DNA from 4 places in the Streptomyces sp. NPDC085944 genome. Region 4 is predicted to be linked to each of the others. Evidence: riboswitches for the same ligand, from Rfam matches in the RefSeq annotation. Region 4 holds a riboswitch; each other region holds the start of a gene.

Evidence for each region. Region 4 has a riboswitch for cyclic di-AMP ahead of AB0P07_RS01970 (NlpC/P60 family protein). Riboswitches for the same ligand answer to the same signal wherever they lie in the genome.
Region 1: another riboswitch for cyclic di-AMP. It lies ahead of AB0P07_RS04365 (C40 family peptidase); the one in region 4 lies ahead of AB0P07_RS01970 (NlpC/P60 family protein).
Region 2: another riboswitch for cyclic di-AMP. It lies ahead of AB0P07_RS10250 (LysM peptidoglycan-binding domain-containing M23 family metallopeptidase); the one in region 4 lies ahead of AB0P07_RS01970 (NlpC/P60 family protein).
Region 3: another riboswitch for cyclic di-AMP. It lies ahead of AB0P07_RS00785 (transglycosylase SLT domain-containing protein); the one in region 4 lies ahead of AB0P07_RS01970 (NlpC/P60 family protein).

Annotation. Positions count from the first base shown of each region.
Region 1 is NZ_JBFBJX010000002.1:133,910-141,460, reverse strand. Features, by position in the region: gene AB0P07_RS04380 (urease subunit alpha) at 1-993, opposite strand, end outside; gene AB0P07_RS04375 (urease subunit beta) at 986-1,297, opposite strand; gene AB0P07_RS04370 (urease subunit gamma) at 1,312-1,614, opposite strand; cyclic di-AMP (ydaO/yuaA leader) riboswitch at 2,258-2,400, shown strand; gene AB0P07_RS04365 (C40 family peptidase) at 2,404-2,877, shown strand; gene AB0P07_RS04360 (ATP-binding protein) at 2,870-3,361, opposite strand; gene AB0P07_RS04355 (helix-turn-helix transcriptional regulator) at 3,578-4,438, shown strand; gene AB0P07_RS04350 (DUF397 domain-containing protein) at 4,460-4,687, shown strand; gene AB0P07_RS04345 (8-amino-7-oxononanoate synthase) at 4,730-5,857, opposite strand; gene bioB (biotin synthase BioB) at 6,008-7,303, shown strand; gene AB0P07_RS04335 (adenosylmethionine--8-amino-7-oxononanoate transaminase) at 7,296-7,551, shown strand, end outside.
Region 2 is NZ_JBFBJX010000004.1:354,943-362,493, reverse strand. Features, by position in the region: gene AB0P07_RS10260 (TetR family transcriptional regulator C-terminal domain-containing protein) at 1-129, shown strand, start outside; gene AB0P07_RS10255 (SGNH/GDSL hydrolase family protein) at 165-950, opposite strand; gene AB0P07_RS10250 (LysM peptidoglycan-binding domain-containing M23 family metallopeptidase) at 1,170-2,117, opposite strand; cyclic di-AMP (ydaO/yuaA leader) riboswitch at 2,122-2,279, opposite strand; gene AB0P07_RS10245 (tyrosine-protein phosphatase) at 2,705-3,502, shown strand; gene AB0P07_RS10240 (DUF6126 family protein) at 3,523-3,642, opposite strand; gene AB0P07_RS10235 (XRE family transcriptional regulator) at 3,639-4,253, opposite strand; gene AB0P07_RS10230 (aspartate aminotransferase family protein) at 4,318-5,703, opposite strand; gene dxs (1-deoxy-D-xylulose-5-phosphate synthase) at 5,704-7,551, opposite strand, start outside.
Region 3 is NZ_JBFBJX010000001.1:159,269-166,819, forward strand. Features, by position in the region: gene fahA (fumarylacetoacetase) at 179-1,414, opposite strand; gene AB0P07_RS00780 (HAD family hydrolase) at 1,716-2,525, shown strand; gene AB0P07_RS00785 (transglycosylase SLT domain-containing protein) at 2,589-3,080, opposite strand; cyclic di-AMP (ydaO/yuaA leader) riboswitch at 3,085-3,240, opposite strand; gene AB0P07_RS00790 (polyprenyl synthetase family protein) at 3,981-4,991, shown strand; gene AB0P07_RS00795 (DUF2092 domain-containing protein) at 5,288-6,526, shown strand; gene AB0P07_RS00800 (ABC transporter ATP-binding protein) at 6,591-7,551, shown strand, end outside.
Region 4 is NZ_JBFBJX010000001.1:389,367-396,917, reverse strand. Features, by position in the region: gene AB0P07_RS01980 (peptidoglycan DD-metalloendopeptidase family protein) at 1-1,468, shown strand, start outside; gene pcrA (DNA helicase PcrA) at 1,557-4,046, opposite strand; cyclic di-AMP (ydaO/yuaA leader) riboswitch at 4,299-4,485, shown strand; gene AB0P07_RS01970 (NlpC/P60 family protein) at 4,493-5,686, shown strand; gene AB0P07_RS01965 (tellurite resistance/C4-dicarboxylate transporter family protein) at 5,714-6,733, shown strand; gene AB0P07_RS01960 (hypothetical protein) at 6,711-7,064, opposite strand; gene AB0P07_RS01955 (NlpC/P60 family protein) at 7,381-7,551, shown strand, end outside.

The sequences.
Region 1 (7,551 bases), on a different contig from region 4:
GGGGTTCAGGTGGTGGCAGACCATCAGCATGTCGAGGTGTTCCTCGACGGTGTTGACGGTGTGCGGCCGGGTGGGGTTGGTGGACGCCGGCAGCATGTTGGGCAGCGACACCGCCGTGATCATGTCAGGTGCGTGGCCGCCGCCGGCGCCCTCGACGTGGAAGGCGTGCAGGGTGCGGCCCGCGACGGCGTCGAAGGTGTCGCCGACGAAGCCGGCCTCGTTCAGGGTGTCGGTGTGGACGGCGAGCTGGACGCCGGACTCCTCGCACACGTCCAGGCAGGCGGAGATGGCGGCGGGGGTCGCGCCCCAGTCCTCATGGATCTTGAAGCCGAGGACGCCGGCGCGCAGTTGGTCGCGCATGGACTCCTTCGACATGGTGCTGCCCTTGCCGAGGAAGCCGATGTTGACGGGGCTGGACTCCAGGGCGGCGAACATCCGCGCGAGGTGCCAGGCGCCGGGCGTGACGGTGGTCGCCTTGCTGCCCTCGGCCGGGCCCGTGCCACCGCCGATGAGCGTGGTGATGCCGGACGCCAGGGCCTCGTCGACGGCGTTCGGCGCGATGAAGTGGACGTGGGTGTCGATGCCGCCCGCGGTGACGATCTTGCCGTTGCCCGCGACGACCTCGGTCTCGGGACCGATGACCAGGTCGGGGTGGACGCCGTCCATGGTGTCCGGGTTGCCGGACTTGCCGATGCCGGTGATCCGGCCGTCGCGGATGCCGATGTCGGCCTTCACGATCCCCCAGTGGTCGATGATCACGGCTCCGGTGATCAGCGTGTCGGGGGCGCCTTCGGCCCGGGTGGTGCGCGCCTGCCCCATGGACTCGCGCAGGACCTTGCCGCCGCCGAAGACGGCTTCGTCGCCGGAGCGGCCGGGGCCGCCCGAGCGGTCCTCCTCGATCTCGACGAGGAGGTCGGTGTCGGCGAGGCGGATGCGGTCGCCGGTGGTCGGGCCGAACAGGTCGGCGTAGGCGGGGCGGGACAGCTCAGGCATCGAGGGCACCTCCGGTCGCGCCGCGCAGACCGACGACGACGCGGGCCCCCGCGAGGGGGATCAGCCGTACGTCGACGGGGATGCCCGGCTCGAACCGGACGGCGGTGCCGGCGGCGATGTCCAGCCGCCTGCCGTGCGCCGCGCCGCGGTCGAACTCGAGACCGGGGTTGACCTCGCCGAAGTGGTAGTGGGAGCCGACCTGGACGGGCCGGTCGGCGGTGTTGAGCACGGTCAGGCGAGTGACTTCGCGGCCTTCGTTGAAAGTGACCGGCTCGTCCGCGAACAGGATCTCTCCGGGGATCACGACTGCGGCCCCCGTCAGACGATCGGGTCGTGGACGGTGACCAGCTTGGTGCCGTCGGGGAAGGTGGCCTCGACCTGCACGTCGTGGATCATCTCGGGGACGCCCTCCATGACCTCGTCGCGCTGGACGAGCTTGCGTCCGGAGGACATGAGTTCACCGACGCCGCGCCCGTCCCGGGCGCCTTCGAGGATGTGCGCGGTGATCAGCGCGACGACCTCGGGGTGGTTGAGCTTCACGCCTCGTGCCCGGCGCTTCTCCGCCACGTCGGCGGCCACATGGATGAGCAGTCTCTCCTGCTCGTGCGGGGTCAGTTGCATTTACCACCTCACAGGGCATGACGCCGGGACCGGACGGTCCGGCTGTCGCGGCTGCCGCGACGGCTCTAGGTGTAACACACAGGAACAGGTCGGAATTTACCTACCGGTTCACGGAAAACCGCAGGTGGATCAGGGTGCAGACTAGGGCTGGAGTGTTACGGCCACATCACCCGGTTTTGACCGAGTGATTACCGATGCCGTCGGCGGTTTCCCGCCTGCCCACTCTCGGTCGGCGGCGTCCCGCACATCCGCTCCACCGACCACGACTCGCGGGGAACCGGTCTGAAACGGACCAAAAGGCGTACCCCCTATCGGTCTAGGAACACACCCGATTCGCCACCGGCCGAAGTTGCGGCGCCCGCCCTGCGGACGTGCGGGCTGCGCCACTGCGCCGCTGGTCCCGGCGCCGCCACCGCGGTCGACGGCTTCCCGGACCCGAGGGCGACAACCCGAACGGATGAGCGGCACGTAACAACACAAAGAGCACGTTCCGCTGGGAATTTCCCCCGGGGCGGGACAAGATCCGTGACTGACGACAAGCCCTCGCCGCAGCGGCGGGGCGGTCCGGGCGGACGCCGAGTCCTGCCGCCGTCCGGACGACCGGTCGCAAGGGAAGTGGATCGGCAGGAGTGGAGGACCCGAGCACGACGGGTCGCCGGCCCGGCCGCCTCCGCGAGGGGCACCGGACCGAGCGGTCCTTGGGGTGAAGCCGCACTCGTGCGGCCGGGCAACTTCGCCAGCCCGAATCCGACAGGTCATCCTTCACAGGCGGCTGACGAAGGGTTGCGCATGTCCGCGCTCAATCGTGTCCCGTCCCTGATGGCCCGTGCCGGTACGGCCTCGGCCCTCACCCTCGCCGCCGTGGGCGGCTCCGTCGTGGTCCCCGGCGTCGCCGCCGAGGCTGCCGCGGCGAGCCATGCGGCGAAAGCCCTCAAGGTCGCGGCCTCGAAGAAGGGTTCCCCGTACCGCTGGGGCGCCACCGGCCCCTACCGGTTCGACTGTTCCGGCCTGACCCTGTACTCGTTCAAGAAGGCCGGCAAGAAGCTGCCGCGCACCGCGGCCCAGCAGTACAACAAGACCCGCCGCGTCTCCGTCAAGAGCCGCAGGGCCGGAGATCTGGTGTTCTTCCACTCGGGTCGCAGCGTCTACCACGTCGGCATCTACGCGGGGAAGGGCAAGCTCTGGCACGCCCCTAAGACCGGGGACGTGGTGCGCCTGCAGAAGATCTGGACGTCAAGCGTCTGGTACGGCCGGGTCAAGTAGCCCGCCCGCGGGGGGTTGCGGCGTTCTCCCCCGCCGTCACTCCCGCGGGTGCGCTCGGCCCGCCCGGCGGCGTCCAGGGCAGTTCGATCGAGACGGTCTTGCCACCCTCGCGCGTGGGCCGGACCCGCAGCTTGCCGCCGCACTCGGCGGTCAGCCAGCGGATGATCACCATGCCCCGCCCGTTGTCCTGCTGGACGGCGGCCGGCAGGCGCCTGGGGAAACGCGGGTGACTGTCGGTGACCCCGATGCGCAGCCGCTCGTCGCGGTCGAGGACGAGGTCGACCGTGAAGGTGGGCGACTGCCCCAGTGTGTGCTGGACCGCGTTGGTCGCCAGTTCGGAGACGATGAGCCGGACGGTCTCGTACAGGTCGGCGTCGGCGGGCAGCCCCCATTCCGCCAGCGTGCCGACCGTATGGGTCCGCGCGGCGGCCACCGAGGCCGGATCGCTCGGCAGAGTGACGGATGCTTCCAGATGGTCTGCCATGGCGACGTCGTCCCTTTCTCACGGCACCGCGGGCCCGACACGGAGTGGACGGTTCGAGTACGGTCCCGGACTGGTGCTTCGCCGCCAGACTGCCATTGCCAGGCTCGCGAAGGGCGGCGATCCACCAAGATGTGCATATATCTGTCGCTCGAAGCGGTGAACTCTGCGACGGCAGAGCGTATTCGGGCGGCTCATAGGGAGTAGGGGAGTTGTCCCATGCAGCACGGTCCCGTGGTGCGCCGTCGGAAGCTGGGCGCGGAACTGCGCGCCCTGCGCACATCGGCGGGCATCACCAGCGGCGAGGCGGCCCGGCTCGTGGGCTGGCACCAGTCGAAGGTCAGCCGGATCGAGACGGGGACGAGCGGGGCGAAACCGGCCGACGTGCGGTTGCTGCTGGACGTCTACGGCGTGGACGACGAGCAGTTGCGGGGGCTGCTGGTGATGCTGGCGCGCTCCGAGGACGCGGCGGGACGCAACCACTGGTGGCACGCCTACCGCGGGGTACTGCCCCCGACCTACCGCGACTTCATCAGCCTGGAGTCGCAGGCCAGCGCGATGCGCACGCTGGAGACCACGGTGGTGCCCGGGCTGCTCCAGACGCCTCAGTACGCCCGCGCGGTGACCCGGGCCGCGGTGGACGGACTGCCGGAGGAACGGCTGGACACGCTGGTGGAGGTCCGGCTGGCCCGGCAGGACGTGCTGCGGGCCCAGCCACCGTTGGAGCTGAGCGCGGTCCTGGACGAGGCGGTGCTGCGCCGCGAGGTGGGCGGGCCCGAGGTGATGGCCCGTCAACTGACCCGGCTGGTCGAGGCCGCTCGGCTCCCCCATGTCCGGCTCCAGGTCCTGCCGTTTGCCGCCGGGGCGCACATCGGTGTCACCGGCCCTTTCGTAATCTTCTCATTTTCGAGCACTTCTGATCTCGATGTGGTTGTTCTCGACCACTTGACGAGTAGCCTGCACCTCGAACGGAAAGAAGACCTAGAGGCCTATACCGAGGCCTTCAACGCCCTTCTGATCCATGCCCTTTCGCCCGAGGACTCGTTGGACTTCATCGCCGCGACCGCGGCAGGCGCGTAAGGAGGCACCATGTCAGGCTTCATGTCCGAACGACCCCGGAACATCCCTGTCAGCACCGATCTGCCCGGTGTCCGGTGGCTGCGCAGCAGCTACAGCACCGGAGCGAACAACTGTGTGGAGACGGCCCGTCCGTCGGTCGGCCCGCGGGCCGGACTGCTCGCCGTGCGCGACTCCAAGAACCCGGCCGGACCCGCCCTGCTCTTCTCCCCCGGGAGCTGGACGGCGTTCACCGCGGGCGTCCGCGGCTGACCACGCCGGGCGCCGGACGACGCACGGCCGTGTCACGCCGACTCATGGCCGCGTTTCGCCGATCACCCGCACAGCGCGTTCGACCTGTTCCCCGGAGAGGTCCCCCCGAGCGGTCAGCCTGAGCCGTGAGATTCCGTCGGGCACGGAAGGAGGGCGGAAGCAGCCCACGGACAGTCCGGCCGCACGGCAGTCGGCCGCCCATCGCACGGCCCCCTCCGGGGAGGGCGCGCGCACCGAGACGACCGCGGCGTCCGGACGTACCGCGTCCAGACCCGCGGCGGTCAGGCGTGCGTGCAGTTCGGCGGCGACGGCGCGGGCCCGCGCCGCGCGCTCCGGCTCGCGGCCGAGCAGCCTGAGAGCCGCCAGGGCCGCTCCGGCCGCGGCGGGGGCGAGTCCGGTGTCGAAGATGAACGTGCGGGCGGCGTTGACCAGGTGGTCGATCACGCGGGCCGGGCCCAGCACGGCGCCGCCCTGGGCGCCGAGGGACTTGGACAGCGTGACCGTCACGACGACGTCGCCGCGGCCCGCGAGCCCCGCCCCCTGCGGGGCGCCCCGGCCGCCGTCACCGAGGACGCCGAGGCCGTGGGCGTCGTCGACGACCAGTCCGGCGCCGTACTCCCGGCACGCCCCGGCGAGCGCGGCCAGGGGCGCGGCGTCGCCGTCGACCGAGAAGACCGTGTCGGAGACGACGACGGCGGGTCCGTCGTGCGTCGCCAGCGCCTTGCGCACGGCGTCCGGGTCGGCGTGCCCCACGACCTGGGTGGCGCCTCTGGCGAGCCGGCAACCGTCGATCAGCGAGGCGTGGTTGCCCGCGTCGGAGACGACGAGACTGCCGTGCGGTGCGAGCGCGGTGACCGCGGCGAGGTTGGCCGCGTAGCCGGAGGAGAGGACGAGCGCGGCCTCGAACCCGCAGAACTCGGCCAGTTCGCGCTCAAGTTCGGTGTGCAGTCGGGTCGTGCCGGTGACGAGCCGTGAGCCGGTCGCGCCGCCGCCCCAGGTCCGCGCGGCCCGGACCGCCCCTTCGACGACCTCCGGGTGCCGGGCCAGTCCCAGGTAGTCGTTGCTCGCCAGATCCAGCAGCGGCGAGGCCGCCGGGCGGGGCCGCAGCACCCGTACGAGGCCCGCCTCGCGGCGCGCCCGGTCCTGCTCGTCGATCCAGCCGAACGCCATGGGGCGGTCCTCCGGGGTTTTGTAGGCAATGAACAGACATTAGCGGTCCGGCCACCCCCGCGAGGTGTGGCAATACCCACACGTCGATCTGTCAGTGTTGTGCGAAGTCTCCTTGGCCGCGGACGGCCCCTTAGGACAGGATCGGCTCTCATGGACCTGCTGAACACGCTGGTGGACAAGGGGCTTCGGCGCGAGTCGCCGACCCGCGAGGAGGCGCTCGCCGTCCTCGCCACTTCCGACGACGACGTGCTCGACGTGGTGGCCGCGGCCGGAAAGGTGCGCCGTCACTGGTTCGGCCGACGGGTGAAACTCAACTATCTCGTCAACCTCAAGTCGGGCCTGTGCCCCGAGGACTGCTCCTACTGCTCACAGCGGCTGGGCTCCAGGGCCGAGATCCTCAAGTACACCTGGCTCAAGCCCGACCAGGCCTCCGCGGCCGCCGCGGCGGGGGTGTCCGGGGGCGCCAAGCGGGTGTGCCTGGTGGCCAGCGGACGCGGTCCGACCGACCGGGACGTGGACCGGGTCTCCGACACCATCAAGGCCATCAAGGGGCGACACGAGGACGTCGAGGTGTGCGCCTGCCTGGGCCTGCTCTCCGACGGCCAGGCGGAGCGGCTGCGGGAGGCGGGTGCCGACGCCTACAACCACAACCTCAACACCTCCGAGGCGACCTACGGCGACATCACCACGACCCACACGTACGCCGACCGGGTGGACACGGTGAACAAGGCGCACGCGGCCGGTCTGTCCGCCTGTTCCGGTCTCATCGCGGGCATGGGGGAGAGCGACGAGGACCTCGTCGACGTGGTCTTCTCGCTGCGCGAGCTGGACCCGGACTCGGTGCCGGTCAACTTCCTGATCCCGATGGAGGGCACGCCGCTGGCCAAGGAGTGGCACCTCACCCCGCAGCGGTGCCTGCGCATCCTGGCGATGACGCGATTCGTCTGCCCGGACGTCGAGGTGCGCATCGCCGGGGGGCGCGAGGTCCATCTGCGCGCGATGCAGCCGCTCGCCCTGCACCTGGCCAACTCGATCTTCCTCGGCGACTACCTCACCAGTGAGGGCCAGGCGGGCCACGCGGACCTGGAGATGATCGCGGACGCCGGCTTCGAGGTCGAGGGCGCCGGCGAGGTCACGCTGCCGGAGCACCGGGTCTCGGCGCGGGGCGACGGCTGCGGCTCGCACGAGGACGCCGGCGGCTGCGGCTCGCACGAGGACGCCGGCGGCTGCGGCTCGCACGAGGACGGCGGCGGCTGCGGGTCGCACACGGGCGCCGACGGCGAGGCTGCCGGTACCGGCGGCTGCGGGTCGCACGCGGGCGGTGGGGTGTGCGCTCCGGCGTCCGCGTCCACGCCCGCGCCGGCCCGCCCCGCCGAGGAGCCCCGTACGGACCTGGTGGCGGTCCGCCGCCGCGGCGCCGGGACGGACCTCGCGCCCAATGCCTGAGCCCGCGCTGAACGTCGCCGAGCTGTTGGCGCTGGACCGGCGGCACGTCTGGCACCCGTACGGGCCCATGCCAGGCCGGCAGGACCCGCTCGTCGTGGAGTCGGCGAGCGGGGTGCGGCTGCGGCCCGCCGACGGCTCCGGGGAGCTGGTCGACGGGATGTCGTCCTGGTGGTCGGCGATCCACGGCTACAACCACCCGGTGCTGAACGAGGCCGCGCGGGAGCAGTTGGAGCGGATGAGCCACGTGA
Region 2 (7,551 bases), on a different contig from region 4:
GGGCTGGCGGTGCAGCTCACGTCGTACGCGGGCACGGTCTCGCGGGCCCGGGCGCAGGAGTGGGTGGACGAGGCGCTGGCCCGGGAACTGGGCCTGGAGCGGGCGGCCCTGGTGTCCGCACGACGTTAGGGGCTGTCGCACGGGGCCCGGCCGCCCGGTCCGCCTCAGGCCACCGAGGCGATCCGCGTCTTGATGTCGTCCGGCGACAGCGTTCCCTTGGCCGTCACGTGGTCGCCCGACGACTCGCCGCGCAGCCGGCGCCCGATCCACGGGACCAGGTACTCGCGCGCCCAGTGCACGTCGTCGCGCCGCACGTCGAGCGTGCCGCGGGGCGGCAGGGGCGGCCAGGGCTGGTCGGGGTCGGCCGGGACGCGCAGGCCGAGGGCCTGTCCGGCGCGCAGCGCCACGCGGGTGTGGCCCTCCGGCGACAGGTGCAGCCGGTCGGCGTCCCACGCCCTGCGGTCCTGGACGCTGCGGAGCGACCACAGGTCGAGCACCGGGCAGCCGTAGCGGTCGGCGATGGCGCGCACGTGCCCGTTGTACGTGGCGATCTTGCCCCGCAGGTGCTTGAGGACGGGCACCCCGCGGGTGTCGAACCCGGTGGTCACCAGGACGGTGCCGGCCGCGGCGGTCAGCGCGGCCACCGCCAGTTCGAACCGCTCGGCGACCTCGTCGGGGTCGGTGCCGGGCCGGATGATGTCGTTGCCGCCCGCCGCGAAGGACACCAGGTCCGGCGCGAGGGCGACGACCCCGGGGACCTGTTCCGCCACGATCTGGTCGAGGAGCCTGCCGCGCACGGCGAGGTTCGTGTACGTGAAGTCTCCCTCGGGGCGCCGGTCCGCGAGCAGTACGGCCAGCCGGTCGGCCCAGCCGACGAACGCCCCGCCGGGGCCGGGGTCGCCGACGCCCTCGGTGAAGCTGTCCCCCACCGCCACGTACGACCCGATCACTGCTCTGCTGTCACTCTTCGAATCGTCTGCCACGTCGGCCCATGATTCACCTTGGAATGTGACCTACGCGACCGTAGGCAGGGGTTGACGGTCGGTGAGAAAGGCCACGCCTAAAGTGTTCGTCAATTCCGGAATACGCCGAGGTCCGGACACGCCGAAGGCCGGACCCGGGGATCGGGGTCCGGCCTTCGGGGTGCGGAGGCCGCGCGGAGCCGGTCGTCAGACGGAGACGCCGTGCGAGCGCAGGAACGCGAGCGGGTCGATGTCCGAGCCGTAGTCCGGCGTGGTGCGGATCTCGAAGTGCAGGTGCGGGCCGGTCACGTTGCCGGTGGCGCCGGAGAGGCCGACCTGCTGTCCCGTCGTCACGGTCTGACCGGCGGAGACGGAGAGCGAGGAGAGGTGGGCGTACTGGGCGTAGTGGCCCTCGTCGAGCTTGATGACGACCTGGTTGCCGTAAGCGCCGCCCCAGCCGGCGGAGACGACGGTGCCCGCGCCGACGGCCTTCAGCGAGGTGCCGGTCGGAACGACGAAGTCGGTACCCGTGTGGTAGCCGCTGGACCACATGCTGCCGGACTGGTGGTACGGGGTGCCGACGGTGCCGCCCGCGACGGGGGAGGTGTAACCGCTGGTGGTGCCCGCGGACTGGGTGCCGGAGTCCGAGGACGCCGAGGACTCGGTGGCAGCGGTCTTCGTGGTGTCCGTCGACTTCTGGGCCGGCTTCTCGGCGGGCTTCTGCTTCTCGGCGGGCTTCTGCGACTGCGCGGAGGACGGCGCCGAGGACTTGGCGGCCTGGCCGGCGATCGAGAGCTCGAGACCCGGGTGGATCAGCGACGGGTCGGAGCCGACGGCCTCGCGGTTGTCCGCGTAGAGCTTCTTCCAGCCGCCGTCGACGTGCTGCTCGTCGGCGATCTTCGAAAGGTAGTCACCGCTCTTCACGGTGTATGTGCGGGATTCCGCGTTCTTGTCGGAGCCGTTCGCGGCGGCCTTCTTGGCCGACGCCGGAACGGACTGCACGGCCTGCTCGGAAACGGAGTGCGCGGGGGCGGCGTTGGCGGAGGCGGCACCCATCAGCGGGAGCGCGAGCGCGGCGCCACCGGTTCCGGCGACGGCGATGGTGCGGGTCAGGCGCATGGCCCTGGTACGGCGGTGCTTACCCTTCGCGGGCATGGCGAATTCCTCTCCGGCGCCTGCGAGGTGAGCTGTCGGGTGCGGGCTGGAGATGCCCGGCCGCGCCGAAGCGCGGCTTTACCCCAAGCCGTTCCGGGAACCGGAACAGGCAGTTCTACCTGTGGGTCCCCCGCTCCTGCCGTGTACGGGTGGTGGATGAGTGCGGGCTCCGGTCGGCGGCAGGATTAGGCGTCCGTCCGGATCGGTGGTGAACGTAAGGGACCAAGACGCACAGGGACAAGCGAGAGGTTCCGGCGACAGCTGTTTCTATTGATCCATTACGGGAAATCCCGGTAACCCTGCGTCGATTTCCCTCGCACCGCTTTCCCTGAATTCCCTTGAGAACGGGCCGGATTACGTGAACATGACGGGCAACGCTCGGTCACGGATATGACGCTGCTCACGCGCCCCTCACCCACCTGCCGCCATTTCAGGCCCAGTTATAACCAATCATCCAATTCGGACAGAAGGCCCTTTCCGGCCCGCAATACCCCTGCCTGAACGGCCTTCGCGCACCGGCCATGCCGTATCGTCGAATGGCGCCCGCCGGCGAGCAGCGGCGGCGGGGCGGAGTGGGAGGAGCCCCCGTGACGCAGCAGGTCCCGTCGACCGAACCCGAGCTGACCGGTGTGCGCAACTTCCGGGACGTGGGCGGACTGCCGACCGTGGACGGCCGGCGGGTACGGCAGGGGGTGCTGTTCCGCAGCGGCCACCTGGCTCATGCCACCGGGGAGGATGCCGCGTTCCTCGCCTCGCTGGGCCTGCACACGATCTTCGACTTCCGCAACGCGGCCGACCAGAAGCTCGACGGCGCGGACGTCGAGCTGCCGGGCGTGCGCAATGTGAACCTGCCGCTGAGCGATCCGGCCGACGGCGCCGAGTTCTGGAAGATGGTCCGGGACGGAGATCTCGACCAGCTGCACGGGATCCTCGGCGACGGCAAGGGCGCCCGGCGCATGGTCGCCTCCTACCGTGCGATGGTCACGGAGCGCACCTCGGAGCACTCCCGGATCCTGCACGCGCTCGCCGAGGACAGCGTCCCGGCGCTGATGCACTGCGCGGCCGGCAAGGACCGCGCGGGCCTGTCGATCGCGGTCACCCTGCTCGCCCTGGGTGTCGAGCGCGAGGCCGTCGTCGAGGACTACCTGAAGTCGAACGCCGCGCACCGCCGCTACAAGGTGCGCCGCAGCAGCACCGCCGCCTCCGCCTACTCCCCCGAGGTCATGGAACTGCTCAGCCCGCTGTTCGACGCGCGCGCCGAGTACCTGGCGGCGGCCTTCGAGACGATCGAGGAGACGTGGGGCGGAGTCGACGCCTATCTGGAGAAAGGGCTGCGGCTCGGCGCCGGGACCCGGGAGCGGCTGCGCGAGCGGATGGTGGACTGAGCCACCCGCTCGCGGACGGGCTACTTGGCGCCCACCTCGAACAGCAGGTAGAGGAAGCCGCCGAAGACGTGCCCCAGGGCGATGTAGATGACCAGGCGCACCCACAGGGCGCGCGGGAACTTGTCCTCGATGGCACTCATGGCGTCTCTCCAGGGGTCGGGCCGAGGCACAGCGCGGCCGTCGGGCTCTGCAGCAGGGTGTGGACGAAGAGCAGCTCGACCCCGTCGGGGTCCTGCGCCGCGATCCGGTGCGGGGTCATGGAGTCGAAGTGGGCACTGTCCCCGGCGGTGAGCCGGTGCTCGGTGTCCCCGAGGCGCAGCCGCAGCCGGCCCCTGAGGACGTGGAGCCACTCCTCTCCTGGGTGCACCCGCACGACGTCGCCCTGGGAGCCGTACGGCACCTCGACGCGCAGGGCCTGCATGCCCCGGCCCGGCGCTCCGGCCTGGTAATACGTCCAGCCGCCCGCGCTCGTGGCCTCCATGTCGGCGGCGCGCACGACAGCGTCCCGGTCGGCCGCGGTCTCGCCCAGCAGCTCGGCGACGGTCGTCCCGTAGATGCGGGCGAGGGCGAGCAGCATCGGCAGTGAGGGCTGGCGCTGCCCGGTCTCCAGGCGGGAGAGGTGGGCGGGTGACAGCCCTGCGGCGCGGGCCGCGGCCTCCAGGGTGAGGGCGGCCCGCCGCCGCAGCTCGCGCAGCTGCGGTGCGACGGCGGCGACCGCACCCTCGGCGGGGCCGGTCTCGGAGGAGCTCATGCCTCCATTCAGCCCGAGTGTTGCCCCGCAGGCAAATTTCTTGCCTCACAGGCAAAAAAGTCGGTCAGCGGTTGGCCACCGCCTGCTTGACCAGGGTCTTCCCGAAGTCCCACATCAGTCCACCGCCATTGTGCGCGTCCTCCATCACCTCCGTGAAGGCGTCGACGAACCGGTCGGCGTCGTCGGTGTCGATGATCAGCGGCGGGATCAGCTTGATCACCTCCAGGTGGTCGCCGGACACCTGGGTCAGGATGCGGTGCCGCTGCAGCAGCGGCACGACCACCATCTGCGCGAACAGTCCCTTCCGCGCGGCCTGCAGCATCGTCCAGCGGCTGCGCAGTTTCAGGGAGCTGGGCCGGCCGAACTCGATGCCGATCATCAGTCCGCGGCCCCGGACGTCGGCGAGCAGTTCGTAACGGTCCACCAGTGCGGCCAGCCGGGACTTCAGCCGGTCCCCCACCGCGGCGGCGTTCGCGACGATCTCCTCGTTCTCCATCACCGACAGCACGGCGAGGCCGGCGGCCATGGCCTGCGCGTTGGACCCGAAGCTGGCCGAGTGGACCTGCACGCGGTCCATCGAGGAGTAGACCTTCTGGAAGATCCAGTCCTTGCCCAGGGTCGCTCCCACCGGCACGTATCCGCCGGACAGCGCCTTGGCGACGCAGACCAGGTCGGGTTCGACGCCGTCGTCGTGCTGGTAGGCGTAGAACTTCCCGGTACGGCCGAGCCCGGTCTGCACCTCGTCGGCGATCAGCAGCGCCTTGTGCCGGTGCAGCAGGTCCTGCGCGGCGCGCAGATAGCCGGGCGGTGCCTCGTGCACGCCCTTGCCCTGGACCGGCTCCACGATCAGCGCGGCCACGTCGCCCTTCTTCAGCTCCCGGGCCAGGGCGTCCAGGTCGCCGAGCGGGACGGCGGTGTCGGGCAGCAGCGGCGCGAAGCCCTTGCGGAACGAGTCCTCGCCGTTGACGGAGAGGGAGCCGGTGGTCAGTCCGTGGAAGGCGTGGGAGCAGTACAGGATCCGCTGCCTGCCGGTCGCGTACCGGGCGAACTTCAGGGCGGTCTCGACGGCCTCGGTGCCGCTGTTGCCGAAGAAGACGCGGTCCAGGTGGGGGCTGTAGGAGAGCAGCTTCTCCGCCAGCAGGCCGGGCAGCGGCGGGCAGTCGAAGCGGGTCAGGTCGGCGAGCGAGGCGTCGAGGACGTCGTGCAGCGCCTTGCGGACGACGGGGTGGTGGCGGCCCAGGCCCATGACGGCGAACCCGGCGAGCATGTCCAGGTAGTCGTTGCCGTCCGCGTCCCAGAAGTGTGCGCCCTCGGCCCGCTCGTAGACCTTGTCGAAGCCGATGGTGCGCAGCATGCGCGGCTGCTGGTGGTTGAGGTACCTGGCGTGCAGCTCGTACCGCTCGGCGCCGCGCTCGGCCAAGAGCGCGGCGAGGTCGAACTCCTTGGTCATTCAGTTCTCTCCTTGCGCTGGCATGACGATCCGTCCGTCGCCGGACATCCGCCCGTCGCCGGGCTGTTCCACCGCCGGTTCCCCCGCCTGTTCGCCGGCCGGTTCGGCCAGGGCCAGGCTCGCGGCGATCCGGCCGGCGACGTCGACCGGGGTGAGGCCGATGTCCGCGAGCACCTCGGCGCGCTTGGCGTGCGCGAGGAACTGCTCGGGAATGCCGAATCGGCGTACGGGGACGTCGACCTCGGCGTCGCCGAGCGCCAGGGCCACCGCGGAGCCGACCCCGGCGGCGCGGCTGTTGTCCTCGACGACGGCCACCAGGCGGTGCTCGGCCGCGAGGGGCGCGAGCGCCGGGTCGACGGGCTTGACCCAGCGGGGGTCGACGACGGTGCAGCCGATGCCGCGGGCCTCGAGGAGTTCGGCGGCGCCGAGACAGACGGGCGCCATCACGCCGACGGCCACGAGCAGCACCTCGGGCCGCTCGGCGGCGTGCAGGACGTCCAGGCCGCCGATCCGGTCGACGGCGGGTACGGCGGGACCGACGGACTCCTTGGGGAAGCGCAGCAGCGTCGGCGCGTCGTCCACCGCGACCGCCTCGCGCAGCTGGGCGCGCAGCTGGTCGGCGTCGCGCGGCGCGGCGATGCGCAGGCCGGGGACGACCTGGAGGACGGACATGTCCCACATGCCGTTGTGCGAGGCCCCGTCGACGCCGGTGACGCCGGCCCGGTCCAGGACGAAGGTGACCCCGCAGCGGTGCAGTGCCACGTCCATCAGGAGCTGGTCGAAGGCACGGTTGAGGAAGGTCGCGTACACGGCGACGACCGGGTGCAGTCCGCCGGTGGCGAGGCCGGCGGCGGACACGGCGGCGTGCTGCTCGGCGATGCCGACGTCCCAGACCCGGTCGGGGAAGCGCGCGGCGAAGGGCGCCAGACCGACCGGGTGCAGCATGGCCGCGGTGATCGCGACCACGTCCTCGCGCTCCTCGCCGATCCGGACGATCTCCTCGCCGAAGACCGAGGTCCAGGACGGCCCGCCGACCGGGCTGAGCGGCTCGCAGGTGAGCGGGTCCATCACACCGACGGTGTGGAAGTGGTCCTCATCGTCGCGCAGGGCGGGTTCGTAGCCGCGGCCCTTCTCGGTGAGGCAGTGGACCAGCACCGGGCCGTGGAAGCGCTTGGCACGGCGCAGCGCCGACTCGACGGCGCGGACGTCGTGGCCGTCGATCGGGCCGAGGTACTTGAGCCCCAGGTCCTCGAAGAGCCCCTGCGGGGCGAAGGCGTCCTTGAAGCCCTTCTTGGCGCCGTGCAGGGCCTCGTACACGGTGTTGCCGACCACGGGGGTGCGCTGGAGCACGTCCTTGCCCCAGGCCAGGGCGCGCTCGTAGCTGTCTGTGGTGCGCAGGGTGGCGAGGTGGTTCGCGAGGCCGCCGATGGTGGGGGCGTACGAGCGTTCGTTGTCGTTGACGACGACGATCAGCGGCCGGTCCCGGGCCGCCGCGATGTTGTTGAGCGCCTCCCAGGCCATGCCGCCGGTGAGCGCGCCGTCACCGATGACGGCGACGACGTGGCCGTGCTCCCCCTGCACCTGGCGGGCCTTGGCGAGGCCGTCGGCCCAACCGAGGACGGTGGAGGCGTGGCTGTTCTCGATGACGTCGTGCTCGGACTCCTCACGCGAGGGGTAGCCGGACAGGCCGCCCTTGCTGCGCAGCTTGGAGAAGTCCTGACGGCCGGTCAGGAGTTTGTGCACGTAGCTCTGATGGCCGGTGTCCCACAGGATGCGGTCGTCCGGCGACTCGAAGACCCGGTGCAGGGCGACGGTGAGCTCCACCACGCCGAGGTTGGGTCCGAGGTG
Region 3 (7,551 bases), 230 kb from region 4:
GCTGAGTCGGGTGGTGCCGGCCCGGGTCGTGCGGGACCCCGGGCGCACACCGCCCGACGCCAGTATGACGGGGTCGGGCGGTGTGAGTCAGGTGGCGGCGGGCACCGGACGTGGAATTCGGACGGGGCCCTGTGGGTATGCGCGGGCGCACGGAGGGGGACGCCCCGTCGGACGTCCGTCAGGCCTCCCGGCCGACCACCCGTCCGGTGACCTCGCCCAGTCCGACCCGGACGCCGTCCGGTCCGGGTGCCCAGGCCGACAGGGACACCACGTCGCCGTCCTCCAGGAACGTCCGTTTGCCGTCGGGGAGTTCCAGCGGGTCGCGGCCGTTCCAGGTCAGTTCCAGCAGCGACCCCCGCTCACGCTCGGCGGGCCCGCTCACCGTGCCCGAGCCGTAGAGGTCGCCGGTGCGCAGCGAGGCACCGTTGACCGTCATGTGGGCCAACTGCTGGGCGGCCGTCCAGTACATGGTGGAGAACGGTGGCTCGGAGACGACGTGACCGTTGACGGCGACGGAGATCCGCAGGTCGTAACCGCCGGGTCCGTCCTGGTCGTCGTGCGTGTCGTCCAGGTAGGGCAGCAGCTGGTGCGTACGCTCGGGCGGTGCCACCCGGGCCCCCTCCAGAGCGTCCAGCGGCGTGATCCACGCCGACACGGACGTCGCGAAGGACTTGCCGAGGAACGGGCCGAGCGGGACGTACTCCCAGGCCTGGATGTCCCGCGCCGACCAGTCGTTGAGCAGGCAGAGCCCGAAGACGTGCTCGCGGAAGTCGCCGAGCCCCACCGGGCGGCCCAGGGCGGACGGCGTGCCCACCACGAAGCCCACCTCGGCCTCGATGTCGAGACGGACGGACGGGCCGAAGACGGGAGCGGCGTCGGCAGGGGCCTTGCGCTGCCCCGACGGGCGTACGACGTCCGTGCCGGAGACGACGACCGTGCCGGAGCGGCCGTGGTAGCCGATCGGCAGATGCTTCCAGTTCGGGGTGAGGGAGTCGGCGGCGTCGGGGCGGAAGATCCGGCCGACGTTGCGGGCGTGGTTCTCGGAGGCGTAGAAGTCGACGTAGTCGGCCACCTCGAAGGGCAGATGCAGGGTCACCGACGACAGTGGGTGGAAGAGGGGTTCGAGGACCTCGCGGTGGGAGGGCACCGTCACCCACGCCGTCAGCGCCCGCCGCACGTCCGACCAGGCCGTACGCCCGGCGGCCAGCAGCGGGTTGAGGGTGGGCCGCGCCAGCAGGGACGCGTACGGCGAGCCGAGCGCGTGGGCCGCCGCTCCCGCGTCGAGGACGTGGTCGCCGAGCCGGACACCCACCGTCGGTTCCGTCCGCTCCTGCGAGCCGGGGATCGAGAACACGCCGTACGGAAGGTTGTGCGGGCCGAAGGGGTCGCCCTCGGGGACATCGAAGGGGGGCATCGGGTGCTGCCTCGCTTTCGTGCTCGCCATGTGCGCCGTGCGCGCTGTGTGTCGTGCGGGCCACGTTACGGGTGACCCACCGGTCTTGGGCAGTGCGGCCGGAGGCGGCGTCCGGGCAGGTCGTGCCGTCGTCGACCGGTGCACGGGGCCCCGAGCCGGCCCCGGCCGAGGATGCGTCAGGTTGTGAGCACGATCGGGCGTCGGTGTGCATCGGTGGCCGGGTCCGAACGCACTCGCTACGTCCTCGTTCGGAAGCGGTCGCGGGTGAGTCGGACGGGTGCGGTGTCCGTATTCTCTGATCATGGACCGCACCGCATATTCACTCGTCGCCACCGATCTGGACGGCACGCTGCTCCGCGGCGACGACACCGTCTCCGAACGGTCGCTGGCCGCGCTGGCGCGGGTCGCCGGGGCGGGTGCGCGGCACCTGGTGGTGACGGGGCGGCCGGCCCCCCGGGCGCGCTCCCTGCTCGACCGTCTCGGCTGCACGGGGCTCGCGGTGTGCGGGCAGGGCGCCCAGGTGTACGACGCCGGCGCGCACCGCATGCTGTGGTCGGTCACCCTGGACCGGGAGCTGGCCGAGACCGCGCTCGGCAAGATCGAGGCCGAGGTGGGCCAGGTGCACGCCGCCGTCGACCAGGACGGTGTCGACGGGCTGACGCTCATCGAGCCGGGCTACCTGATGCCCCACCCCGCCCTGCCCGCGGTACGCGTCGAGCGGCGCGAGGAGTTGTGGCGCACGCCCATCACCAAGGTGCTGCTGCGCCACCCCGAGCTGACCGACGACGAGTTGGCGGCGACGGCGCGTGCGGTGGTCGGTTCCCTCGCGACGGTCACCATGTCGGGGCCCGGGACAGTCGAGCTCCAGCCGTGCGGCATCACCAAGGCGACCGGCCTGGCGCTGGCCGCCGAGCACCTGGGCCTGCGGCGGTGCCACACGATCGCCTTCGGGGACATGCCCAACGACATCCCCATGTTCCAGTGGGCGGCCCACGGCGTCGCCATGGCCGGAGCCCACCCCGAACTCAAGGCGGTGGCCGACGAGATCACCACGACGAACGAGGACGACGGCGTGGCCGTCGTCCTCGAGCGGATCTTCCCTGCGTCTTAGGAGCGCACCGCCTTGGAAGCGCACCGTATTGGGGTGCGCACCGTCTCGGGCGCGCGGTGCGGCTCAGTACGCGCTGAAGACGTTGTCCATCGAGCCGTAGCGGTCGGCCGCGTAGTTGCAGGCGGCGGTGATGTTGGCGACCGGGTCGTACGGGTTCCAGGAGGTGCCGGGCACGTGGTACGCCTGGAAGGTCGGGTCGATCACCTGGAGCAGGCCCTTGGACGGGGTGCCGTTGATGGCGTTGATGTCCCAGTTGTTGATGGCGTTCGGGTTGCCGGAGGACTCCCGCATGATGTTGCGGTAAATGCCGTCGTAGGTCCCGGGGATGCCGTGCTGGGCCATGATGTCGAGCGACTCGCGGATCCAGCCGTCGAGGTTGTTCGGGTACGTCGTCGCCGCCGTGGTGGCGGTCGTGGCGGCGGCCGGGGTGGCCGCGGAGGCGGTGGTGGCGCCGATGAGCGGCAGCGCCAGCACCGCGGCACCGGTGCCGGCCACGGCGAGCTTGCGGGCGAGGCGGCCGGTGAAGGCGTGACGGATCTGACCGTTGGCAGACATGTTGTGTCCCTCTCCTTACGCCTACGAGGTGAGCTGTCGGGTTCGGGCGGGGAGGTGCCCGGCCGCGCCCTGACGGGTACGGCTTCACCCCTAGCCGCTCCGGTGCTGACCGGTGCGGCGACTTACCTGGGTCCCCCGCTCCTGCCGGCGAGTGTGTTGGGTGGATGACTGTGCGACGGGCGGTGGCAGGATTCGGCGTCCGCCCGACAGGCCGGGAACGTATGCGAGAGCACATGTCCGGAACAAGTGCAGGAATCACCCAACGCGGCTGTTGACCTTGATCTGGGGTGTTTGTGGCTCTTGATCCTTTGCGGCTGTCAACCCTCAACTGGCTTGCGGGGCAAAGGGAGGGCACAGGTTCAGGCGAGGTTGCCCGTGGAGGGGCCCGAGTGAGCCAACTCACTGGTCTCAATAAGCACGGCAAAACGGGCATTAAACTCAATCGTGGGCCAACCGGCCTTCGCTCGGGACGGCTTCGGGTGTCGAGGGAGGGTGAGGGGGAAGCGGGGAAGGGTGGGCCTGTGGGGCGGGACCGGCGGAAGGGGGGGGTGGCGGGGCGGGGTCGGCAGGGCGGGCGTGTCGCGTCTGCGGGGCGGGCGCGCGTGTCGATCGGGTGACGTTCTCGCAGTGCGGGCCGTTGGGAGGGGTGGTGGGGTCTCGGGCGGCGGCCTCCGGCCCGCTCGCCCCCGGGGTCAGGCTCATCCTCTGGCGATATCGATCAAAATCTGCTCATATCACCTGATCAAAAACATACCGTTCATGATCTGATACCGACCGGCCTGTAGCGGTGGGCGCTAGCGGTGATCGAAACGTGACCGGATACGCTGACTCGAGTGGTGGCAGCGACCTATCGACAAACCAGGTAATCGCCAGTAGACACCAGCAGACAGGAGACCCCTCGTGACCGTCGTCGGGCCGTTCGGGCTGAGCGTGCGGGACCAGGCTCTGGAAGCCGATGTCCAGGCCGGATTGGTTGCTGTCGAGGAAGGGTTGCTTGAGGCAACCAAAAGCGAGGTGCCGTTCATCACGGAGGCCGCCCAGCACCTGGTGCGGGCCGGCGGGAAACGGTTCCGTCCGCTGCTGGTGATGCTCTCGGCCCAGTTCGGCGACCCCTACGCCCCCGGGATCGTCCCCTCGGCCGTGGTCGTGGAGCTGACCCACCTCGCCACGCTGTACCACGACGACGTGATGGACGAGGCCGCCGTGCGGCGCGGGGTGCCCAGCGCCAACACCCGCTGGGGCAACTCGGTCGCGGTCCTCACCGGCGACTTCCTCTTCGCCCGTGCCTCGCAGATCCTCGCCGACCTCGGACCCGAGGCGGTCCGCGTCCAGGCCCTCGCGTTCGAGCGGCTGGTCACCGGCCAGATCCTGGAGACGGCCGGCCCGCAGGACGGCCGCGACCCGGTCGACCACTACCTGGACGTGCTGGGCGGCAAGACGGGCTCGCTGGTGGCGGTCTCCTGCCGGTTCGGCGCGATGATGTCCGGCGCCGACGAGACGGTGGTCGACGTGCTCACCCAGTACGGCGAGCGGCTCGGCGTCGCCTTCCAGCTCGCCGACGACGTCCTGGACATCGCCTCCGACTCCGACGAGTCCGGCAAGACGCCCGGCACCGACCTGCGCGAAGGCATCCCCACCCTGCCCGTGCTGCGGCTGCGCGAGCGGGCGGCCCGGCTGGGGCTCCCCGAGGACATCGCCCTGTGCGAGCTGCTCGACTCGGACCTGAGTGACGACGCGCGGCACGCCGAGGCGCTGCGCCTGCTGCGCGCCCACCCCGCCCTCGAACAGGCGCGCCGGGACACCGTCCGGTACGCCAAGGAGGCCCGGGCCGCGCTGGCCCCGCTGCGGGAGTGCGACGCGAAGGCCGCGCTGGTGGAGCTGTGCGACGCGGTGGTGCACCGCGCCGGGTGACCGCCCCCTGCCCCGCACCCTCCCCAGCCGTCCGCCCCGCCCTCACTGACACGTGCCGTCCGCCGGGTGCCGTACACCGGCCCCTACGGGCCGGGGGAGCCGTCGCCCCTCCGTGTCATCCCGCAGGAGTAGGCGGAGTTGAGTCCGCGGTCTGACGCCTGCGCTCCGGTGATTTGGTCAGATGGACACTACGGACACACACCAATCCTCACCGATTCGGGTGAGAATGGCGGCTCACGGGTGAACACGTGCGAGGTCGTGAGACAGCCGCCGCCGACGACGGAGGTAGGGCACACATGGCACCGATCGATTCCGACGACAACAGGACCGCCGGGGAGGGCGAGGAGCTGCGCGCCGGGCGGCGCAAGGCCGCGCGGTACGTCGTCCCGGTCGCGGTGATGGGAGTGGCGGCCGCGACGATCGGGCTGGTTCCCGCGCTCGCCGACTCCGGGGACCCCGACCTGCCGAAGGTCACGGCGGAGCAGCTCATCGAGAAGATCGCCAAGTCGGACGTCCAGCAGATGTCGGGCACGGTGCGGATCAACACCGATCTGGGCCTGCCGGACCTCGGCGTGCTGGAGAGCGGCCTGATGTCCGGCATGTCCGGAGGTCCGGGGGCGGGCGGGGACGGCGAGGGCTCCGCCGCCGACCCGTCGGCCAAGCTCACCGAGCTGGTGTCCGGCAGCCACACGCTCCGCGTCGCGGCCGACGGCCCCGACCGGCAGAAGCTCTCCCTGCTGGAGAACGCCGCCGAGTACAGCCTGATCCACAACGGCGACGACGTCTGGGGCTACGACAGCAAGTCCAACGAGGTCTACCACTCCACCACCTCCGGCAGCGACGGGCGGCCGGAGAAGGACGTGCCGGACAAGGACGTGCCGGCCACCCCGAAGGACTTCGCCGACCAGGCGCTCAAGGCGGTCGACGACACCACCTCCGTGACCGTCGGCGGCACCGCCCAGGTGGCCGGCCGGGACGCGTACCGCCTCGTCGTCGAGCCCAGGCAGGACGGGTCCACGGTCGGTGCGATCACCGTGGCCGTGGACGCCGAGACCGGCACGCCGCTGAAGTTCACGCTGACCCCGGCGAGCGGCGGCGCCGCCGTCGTGGACGTGGGCTTCACCAAGGTCAGCTTCGCCAAGCCGGACGCGTCGACGTTCGACTTCACGCCGCCCGAGGGGGCGAAGGTCACCGAGGCCGACGAGAGCGCCAAGGCTCCCGAGCACGGGCGCCCGGCCGGGGGCGGGCTCGCCGAAGGGCTGGACGACCTGAAGGTCGTCGGCGAGGGCTGGAACGCGATCGCCACCTTCGACACCGGCGCCCGGGGCGGCCTGCCCACGGCATCCCCCGACGGCGACCTCGGCGCTCTCGGCGGCTTCCTCGGCTCCTTCGGCGACCAGGTCAAGGGTGACTTCGGCTCGGGCACGGTCTTCAAGACCCGCCTCGTCAACGCCCTGATCACCGACGACGGCAAGATCTACGCCGGTGCGGTCACCAAGGACGCGCTGGTGAAGGCGGCCGACACCGCGCAGTAGGACGTACACGGCACGCCCACCGGCGTATGGGGCGCAGGACGAAGCGAGGGAAACGAGGGAGCCGATGGCCGTACCGTCCGCCACGGAGCCGAAGCGCCCGGACCGCGAGCCGGACCGGGGTCAGAGCGCGGACGGCGCCGTCATCGCCACCCGCGGGCTCACCAAGCGCTACCGCGGCGGGCAGCTCGCCGTCGACGGTCTGGACCTGACCGTCCCGGCGGGCAGCGTCTTCGGCTTCCTCGGGCCCAACGGCTCCGGCAAGACCACCACCATCCGCATGCTGATGGGGCTGATCGAACCCACCTCGGGCAGCGCCCGGGTCCTGGGCCTGCCCATGCCGCGCGCGTCCCGCACCGTACTGCCCCGGGTCGGCGCCCTCATCGAGGGCCCGGCCCTGTACGGCTTCCTCTCCGGCCGCGACAACCTGCTGCGCTACGACGCCGCCGACCCGACCGCCGACCCGCGCACCCGGCGCGAGCGCGTCGGCGCGGCGCTCGACCGGGTCGGCCTCGCGGCCGCCGGCGGCAAGAAGGCGAAGGCGTACTCGCTCGGCATGAAGCAGCGGCTCGGTCTCGCCGCGGCGCTGCTCCAGCCGCGCCGGCTGCTCGTCCTGGACGAGCCGACCAACGGGCTCGACCCCCAGGGCATGCGCGAGATCCGCACCCTCGTGCGGGAACTGGCCTCCGACGGCACCACCGTCTTCCTCTCCTCCCACCTGCTGGACGAGATCGAGCAGGTGTGCACCCACGCCGCCGTGATGGCGCAGGGGCGGCTGATCACCCAGGGCGCGGTCGCCGACCTGTCGGCCGGGGCGCGCGGCCGGCTGGTGGTGACCACGCCCGACCCGGGCGACGCGGCCCGGGTGCTGAAGGAACAGGGGGCGGCCGACGTGGTCGTCGACGGGGACCGGGTGACGGCCGAGCCACCGGAGCGCGACCTTGCCGAGGTGAACGCGGCGCTGGTCGCGGCCGGGGTCCGGGTCAGGGGCTTCGCCCTGGAACGCGCCTCGTTGGAGGACGCCTTCG
Region 4 (7,551 bases):
GACCACGGGTTCGTACGACGCCACCCAGTGGTCCACCGGCGCCGCGCAGACCCTCCACTACGACGCGTACGCGGCCCAGCACCAAGCCGCTTACGACACCGGCGCCTACGACACGACGGCCTGGACGGCCGGGTATCAGCAGTCGGGCTCCGTGTCGCCGCAGACGACGGGCACCGAGGCCACCGGGCAGTGGGACACCGCCGCCTGGAGCCCGCCGGACCAGTCGGCCGATCCGGCCGACGGGACCCAGCAGTGGCAGTGGGGCACGCAGACCTTCGAGACCGGCACCTTCGCGACCGGCACGTTCCACACCGGCACCTTCGCGACCGGCACACACGACACCGGCACGCACGACACGGGCACGCACGACACGGGCGCATTCGAGACGAGCGCCTTCGCGACCGGCACGTTCCACACCGGCGCCTTCGCGGGCGGTCCGGTGGACACCGGCGCCTATGACGCCACGCAGTGGAACGCGGACGGCACCGTCACCGACGTCGTCGAGGAGACGGCGCGGCCGGCCGAGCACCCCGCGTCCGACGCCGCCACGCCCGACGCCGCACCCGTGACCGGGGACACTCAACCGCCCGATTACGAGGGCGAGTTGGCAGCCACCGGTGAACTCCCCACCGTGACCGCCCTCCTGGACGACCAGGAAGAGGTCACGACGGCCCCGCGGATCCCGGCCGCACGCACCGGCTCCCGCGCCGGGGCGCGTTCCCGTCGCCGCCAGCCCGCCAAACGCTCCGCGCTGCTGACCATCGCGGTGCCCTCGGCCTGCGTGATGAGCGTCGCCGGTATCGCGGCCGCCTCCGTCGGCAGTCTGACCGGCGACGAGGGCACGGACAGCGCGGCGTCCGCACCGGACCCCGGCAACGCGAAGGCCGCGCCGGTGAAACCGTCCGCCGCCAACAACAAGCTGGACACCCAGCTCACCAGCCTCGCCGCCGGAGCCGACGACTTCGCGGACCGCGCCAGCCGCACTCAGGAGCGCATCGACCTCAAGGCCGAGCAGGCCGCCGAGAAGAGGCGCGCGGCGGAGGAGGCGGCCCGCAAGGAGCGGCTGCGCCCCAAGTTCGCGCTTCCGGTGGAGCAGCACGGCCTCAGCGCGTACTACGGGCAGGCCGGCATCAACTGGATGTCCGTCCACACCGGCATCGACTTCCCCGTGTCGTACGGGACGAAGGTGATGGCGGCGACCGACGGCACCGTGCGGACGCAGTACAACAGCGCGTACGGCAACATGATGATCGTGACGGCGAAGGACGGCACGGAGACGTGGTACTGCCACCTCTCCAGCTACCAGGTCCCTTCCGGTACCACCGTGAAGGCGGGCGACGCGATCGCGTTCTCCGGCAACTCGGGCAACTCCACCGGCCCGCACCTGCACTTCGAGGTGCGCCCCGCGGGCGGTTCGTCGATCGACCCGCTGCCGTGGCTGCGCAGCCACGGCATCAACCCGACGTGACGCCGTAACGTCTCAGCAGTCGGCCGGGCGGTGACAGCCGGCCCGGGCAGGCGCCCGGAGCCTCACCGCACCGCCCCGCGGCACGTCCTCAGAGCTTATCCACCGGCGCGTACCGCAGCAGCAGCCGCTTCGGCTTGGTGTCCCCGAAGTCGATGGTCGCCTCGGCGTTGGACCCGGTGCCCTTGACCCCGACCACCGTGCCCAGCCCGAACTGGTCGTGCGTGACGCGGTCGCCGACCGCCAGCGAGACCGTCGGCTGCTCGGCGCCGGCCGACCGGCGGGTGGCGAAGCCGGACGCGCCCGACGCCGAGGAGCGGGAACGGGACGAGGACAGCGAGGCCGCCACACCCGAGACCGGCGCGGAGGGCGCGGGTCCGTTCGCCCCGGTGCGCTTCCACTCCAGGTGGAGCGCCGGGATCTCCTCCAGGAACCGCGAGGGCGGGTTGTACGACGGCTGACCCCAGGCGCTGCGCAGCGTCGACCGGGTCAGGTAGAGGCGTTCGCGAGCCCGGGTGATGCCGACGTAGGCGAGGCGGCGTTCCTCCTCCAGCTCCTTGGCCTGGCCGAGGGCGCGCATGTGCGGGAACACGCCGTCCTCCATGCCGGTGAGGAAGACGACCGGGAACTCCAGGCCCTTGGCGGTGTGCAGGGTCATCAGGGTGACGACGCCGTCGCCGTCCTCCTCGTCGGGGATCTGGTCGGAGTCCGCGACGAGCGCGACCTTCTCCAGGAAGTCGGCCAGGGTCCCGGCCTCCTCGCCCTCGGCCCGCTCCTGCTCGAACTCCAGGGCTACGGCCGCGAGTTCCTGCAGGTTCTCGATGCGGGTCTCGTCCTGCGGGTCGGTGGAGGCCTGCAACTCCGCCAGGTACCCGGTGCGTTCGAGAATCGCCTCCAGGACGGTCGCCGGTCCGGCGCCGGACTCGACGATCGTACGGAGGTCCTCCATGAGCGTGTTGAACCGCTTGACGGCGTTCGCGGAGCGCGCGGCCATGCCGTACGCCTCGTCGACGCGCCTCAGCGCCTGCGGGAAGCTGATCTTCTCGCGCTGGGAGAGGGCGTCGATCATCGCCTCCGCGCGGTCGCCGATGCCGCGCTTGGGGACGTTGAGGATGCGGCGCAGCGGCACCGAGTCCTCCGGGTTGGCCAGCACCCGCAGGTAGGCCAGGACGTCCCGGACCTCCTTGCGCTCGTAGAAGCGGACGCCGCCGACGACCTTGTAGGGCAGACCGGTGCGGATGAAGACCTCTTCGAAGACACGGGACTGCGCGTTGGTCCGGTAGAAGACCGCGACGTCGCCGGCCTTGGCCTCGCCCGCGTCGGTGAGGCGGTCTATCTCGTCGGCGACGAACTGCGCCTCGTCGTGCTCGGTGTCGGCGACGTACCCGGTGATCTGCGCGCCGCTGCCCTGGTTGGTCCACAGGTTCTTGGGGCGGCGGGACTCGTTGCGCTCGATGACCGCGTTGGCGGCGCTGAGGATGGTCTGCGTGGAGCGGTAGTTCTGCTCGAGCAGGATCGTCGTCGCGTCCGGGTAGTCCTCCTCGAACTGGAGGATGTTGCGGATGGTGGCGCCGCGGAAGGCGTAGATCGACTGATCGGCGTCGCCCACCACGCACAGCTCGGCGGGCGGCACCTCGGCCTCCGGCGGCACGTCGACGGGGTGCTCCGAGGCCCCGCCGACCAGTTCGCGCACCAGGGCGTACTGGGCGTGGTTGGTGTCCTGGTACTCGTCGACCAGGACGTGCCGGAAGCGGCGGCGGTAGTGCTCGGCGACGTCCGGGAAGGCGCGCAGCAGGTTGACCGTCGTCATGATCAGGTCGTCGAAGTCGAGGGCGTTGGCCTCGCGCAGCCGTGCCTGGTACATGGCGTAGGCCTGGGCGAGGGTCTTCTCGAAGCCGTCGGCCGCCTGGGCGGCGAAGTCCTCCTCGTCGATCAGCTCGTTCTTCAGGTTGCTGATCTTCGCGCTGAACGACTTCGGCGGGAAGCGCTTGGGGTCCAGGTCCAGGTCGCGGCAGACCAGCGCCATGAGCCGCTTGGAGTCGGCGGCGTCGTAGATCGAGAAGGACGAGGTGAAGCCGAGCTTCTTCGACTCGCGGCGCAGGATGCGCACGCACGCGCTGTGGAAGGTCATCACCCACATCGCGTTGGCGCGCGGGCCGACGAGCTGCTCCACGCGCTCCTTCATCTCGCCCGCGGCCTTGTTGGTGAAGGTGATCGCGAGGATCTGCCCGGGGTGGACGTGCCGCTCGGCCAGCAGGTGGGCGATGCGGTGGGTGAGCACGCGGGTCTTGCCGGAGCCGGCACCGGCCACGATGAGCAGCGGGGAGCCGGAGTGGACGACGGCGGCCCTCTGGTTCTCGTTCAGCCCCTCCAGGAGCGCCGCGGCGTCCAGGGCGGGGCGCGGGGCGCCGTCCCGGTAGTGGGTGTCCCGGTCCGGAGGCACGTCGAACTTCCCGCCGAACAGATCGTGCGGAACCGGCTCCGGTCCGTGATCGCCCTCGGGCGGCGGCGGGGGTTCCTCCTCGTGACCCCGAGGGGTCTGGAGGCTCGCCAGGAAGTTGTCGTCAAAGAGGCTGCTCATCGCTCTCCGAGTCTAGGGTGCCGCACCGACAACCCGGTGCCGCCCCGGAAAATGACCACCACCACCGGCGCGGACACGCCCTGCGACCAGGGGAACCACGAAGAGTGACGCCGGCTATCGCCTCGGAGGCACCTCGCGAAAGGTCACGAAAACGTATCGGGCATATCACCCGCCAACCTTCACAGCGGCCACACGAGTTGGCTACGGTGCGGGGCAGGCCGCTCGACCCCCTCCGGCGAACCTCGCCGGGCCGCGCGGCCTCCGCCGAGTCCGGTCTGCCCGCACGGCACCCGGAGCCGGGGACCCACCGAGACCTTGGGGTGAATCGGCCGCACCGCCCTCGCCGAGACGAGAGGACGGTCCGCCGTAGGGCAACCCTTCCCCGCCACACCGCCCGAACCCGACAGCTAACCCGGTAGGCGGAGCACTGGAAGGAGTCGCCTCCCTTGGCGTCGCACCGCAAGTCGCGTCCCACCGGTCCCCGCGTCGCGGGCATACGGACCCCGGCCCTCGCCACCGCGGCCCTCACCTCCGTCGCCCTGCTGTCCCAGACGGCCAATGCCACGCCGTCGGACGACCGGCCGACCCTCGAGGAGGTCGAGAAGAAGGTCGACGACCTGTACCGCCAGGCCGGGGCGGCGACCGAGAAGTACAACGCGGCCAAGGAGAAGACCACCAAGCAGCGCAAGAAGGTCGACGGTCTCCTCGACGACGTCGCCAAGCGCACCCAGAACCTCAACGACGCGCGCGCGGAGCTGGGCTCCTTCGCCTCCGCCCAGTACCGCACGGGCGCCTCGGTCCCGGAGACCGCGACCCTGCTGCTCGCGGACTCGCCGCAGGACTACTTCGACCAGAACCAGCTGATGGACCGGCTCACCGGGCGGCAGAAGAGTGCCGTGGACGACTACGTCACCCAGCAGTCCGAGACGATGAAGAAGCGCCGGGAGGCCACCGAGAGCCTCGAGACCCTCACCGAGTCGCAGAACGACCTCAAGACGGCCAAGTCGACCGTCCAGCAGAAGCTCGCCACCGCGCGCGAGCTGCTGTCGGAGCTGACCGCCGAGGAGAAGGCCCGGCTGGCGGCGATCGAGAAGAAGAAGCAGCAGGAGGCCGCCCGCAAAGCCGCCGAGCTGGCGAAACAGCAGGCGGAGGAGGCGGCCGAGCGCAAGCGGCAGGAGGAGGCCGCCCAGCAGCAGGAGAGCGGCTCCGGATCCGCGGGAACCTCCGGCGGCACCGGTTCGTCGGACTCCTCGGGCTCGTCGACGCCGGGCACCTCGACCGGCACCAAGGCCGACAAGGCGATCGCCTTCGCCCGCGCCCAGATCGGCAAGCCGTACGTCTGGGGCGCCACGGGCCCCGACTCCTACGACTGCTCGGGCCTCACCCAGGCCGCCTGGAAGGCCGCGGGCGTGACGCTGCCGCGCGTCACCTACGACCAGGTCAACGCCGGCACGACCGTCCCCGTCTCCCAGGCACAACCCGGTGACCTGGTCTTCTTCTACGACGACATCAGCCACGTCGGCCTGTACATCGGCGACGGCATGATGATCCACGCCCCGAAGCCGGGCGCGTACGTCCGCGAGGAATCCATCTTCTACGACGGCGAGTCGTCCATCTACAGCGTGGTGCGCCCCGCCTGACCAGCAGGGTTCTCTACCATCGTGGCCATGCCATCGGCCACCCACCACCCCTCCGCGCTGCGCACCTGGCTGGCGCGGCGTCCACCGGCGGCCGGGGCCGCGGTGATGGCGACCGGCATCGTGTCGGTCGCCCTGCATCTGACGGGCCGCGAGGTCCTGTCCCGGATCGCCCTGGCCCTGGCCTGTGTCGCCTGGCTGATACTGGCCGCGAACTTCGTCTACCTGCTGTTCGCCCACCGGCCGCGGTGGATCGAGCGGGCGGGGACGCCGGGCGCGCTGACGGCCGTCGCCGCGACGACCGTGGTCGGCACCCGTTTCTCGCTGCTGGGCTGGTCGCTGCTGGCGGCGGTGCTGCTGGTGCTGGCGGCGGTGCTGTGGCCGTGGCTGCTGCTCGTGGTGGTGCGGCACTGGGGGCGGAGGATGCCCGGGGCGGTGTTCCTGGGCTGCGTGGCGACGGAGGGCCTCGCCGTGCTCGCCGCGACGCTGTCCGCGGCCACCTCGACGCCCTGGCTGGCGCACGCGGCGCTGGTGCCGTTCTGGCTGGGGATCGTGCTCTATCTGATCGCGCTGTTCCGCTTCGACCTGCGGCAGGTGGCCCGGGGCTCCGGGGACCAGTGGGTGGCGGGCGGCGCGCTCGCCATCTCGGCCCTCGCCGGGGCCAAGCTGCTCGCGGCGGCCGGGACCGGCATGTACCTGTGGAACGCCGACGACCAGGCCGTCCTGCACGACCTGACCGTCTTCCTGCTCGCCCTCGACCTCGCCTGGTACGCCGTGCTGCTGGCCGCCGAGATCGCCTGGCCGCGCCTCGGCTACGACGTACGCCGCTGGTCGACGGTCTTCCCGCTCGGCATGACGGCGGCGGCGACACTGTCGGTGGCCGCCGCCGTCGACGTGCCGTGGCTGGACGCCCCCGGCCGGGCGCTGCTGTGGATCGCAGTGGCCGGTTGGCTGGTGGTCGCCACGGGGGCGGTCGTCCGGGCCCGCTCCGGGCTGCGGTCCCTGGCAGCGGGCTCCGGGGCGGCAGTCAGGTCCACAGCACCGCGATGAAGACGTTCACCAGGGTCAGCCCGCCCACCAGGCCGAACAGCGGCTTTTCCACCTTGTCCTCGTCGCGCTTCACGTAGACCAGGCCGAGGATCACGATCAGCACGGCGAGCTTGACGCCCATCTTGACGTTGTCCACGGAGTAGTCCTGGGCCTGGTTGAGGCCGATCAGGACGGCACCGGTGACCAGCATCGTCAGCGCGCCGTGCAGCATGGCGGGGGTGAACCGGGCCGCGCCCCGGCCCATCGCCTTCATCTGGGTCAGGAAGCCGCCGAGGAGCGCGGCGATACCGATGATGTGCAGGCCGACGAAGATGTGGATGAGTACGTCCATGAGGCCGGAGCCTAATGAGCGCCCGAACGCGCCCGGACACCGGCCCGCCCCGCCCGCCCGGGCGCCCCATAACAGCTCCCGTCCCCCGCCCGCCTCCGGATCCGTCCTATCGGTCATCACCCAGCGTGAAGAAGACGGCCTCCGGAGCGATCGGTGATCACATACGGTCGCCACCCGATCCCCTCCCGCCACTTCCGCGCATCCCGTCACCGGACCGTTACCGACGCGCCTAGCGTCCTGGCCCAGGCAGCCGGAGCGAACCGGCGCCGACCCGGCGCGGGCCGGGTCGAGTCGTACGGAAGGACGTGGATCGCAGGTGGGAACGCACCGCAGGCCGCGACAGCGCGCGAAGGGCGGCGGCAGAGCCCGGACGGCGGCCACGATCACCCTTGCGGGGGCGGCCACCGCGACGGGCCTGGGCGGGACCGTGCACGCAGATCCGCAGCCGACGGCGGCGCAGGTCAGGGCCAAGGTGGACAAGCTCTAC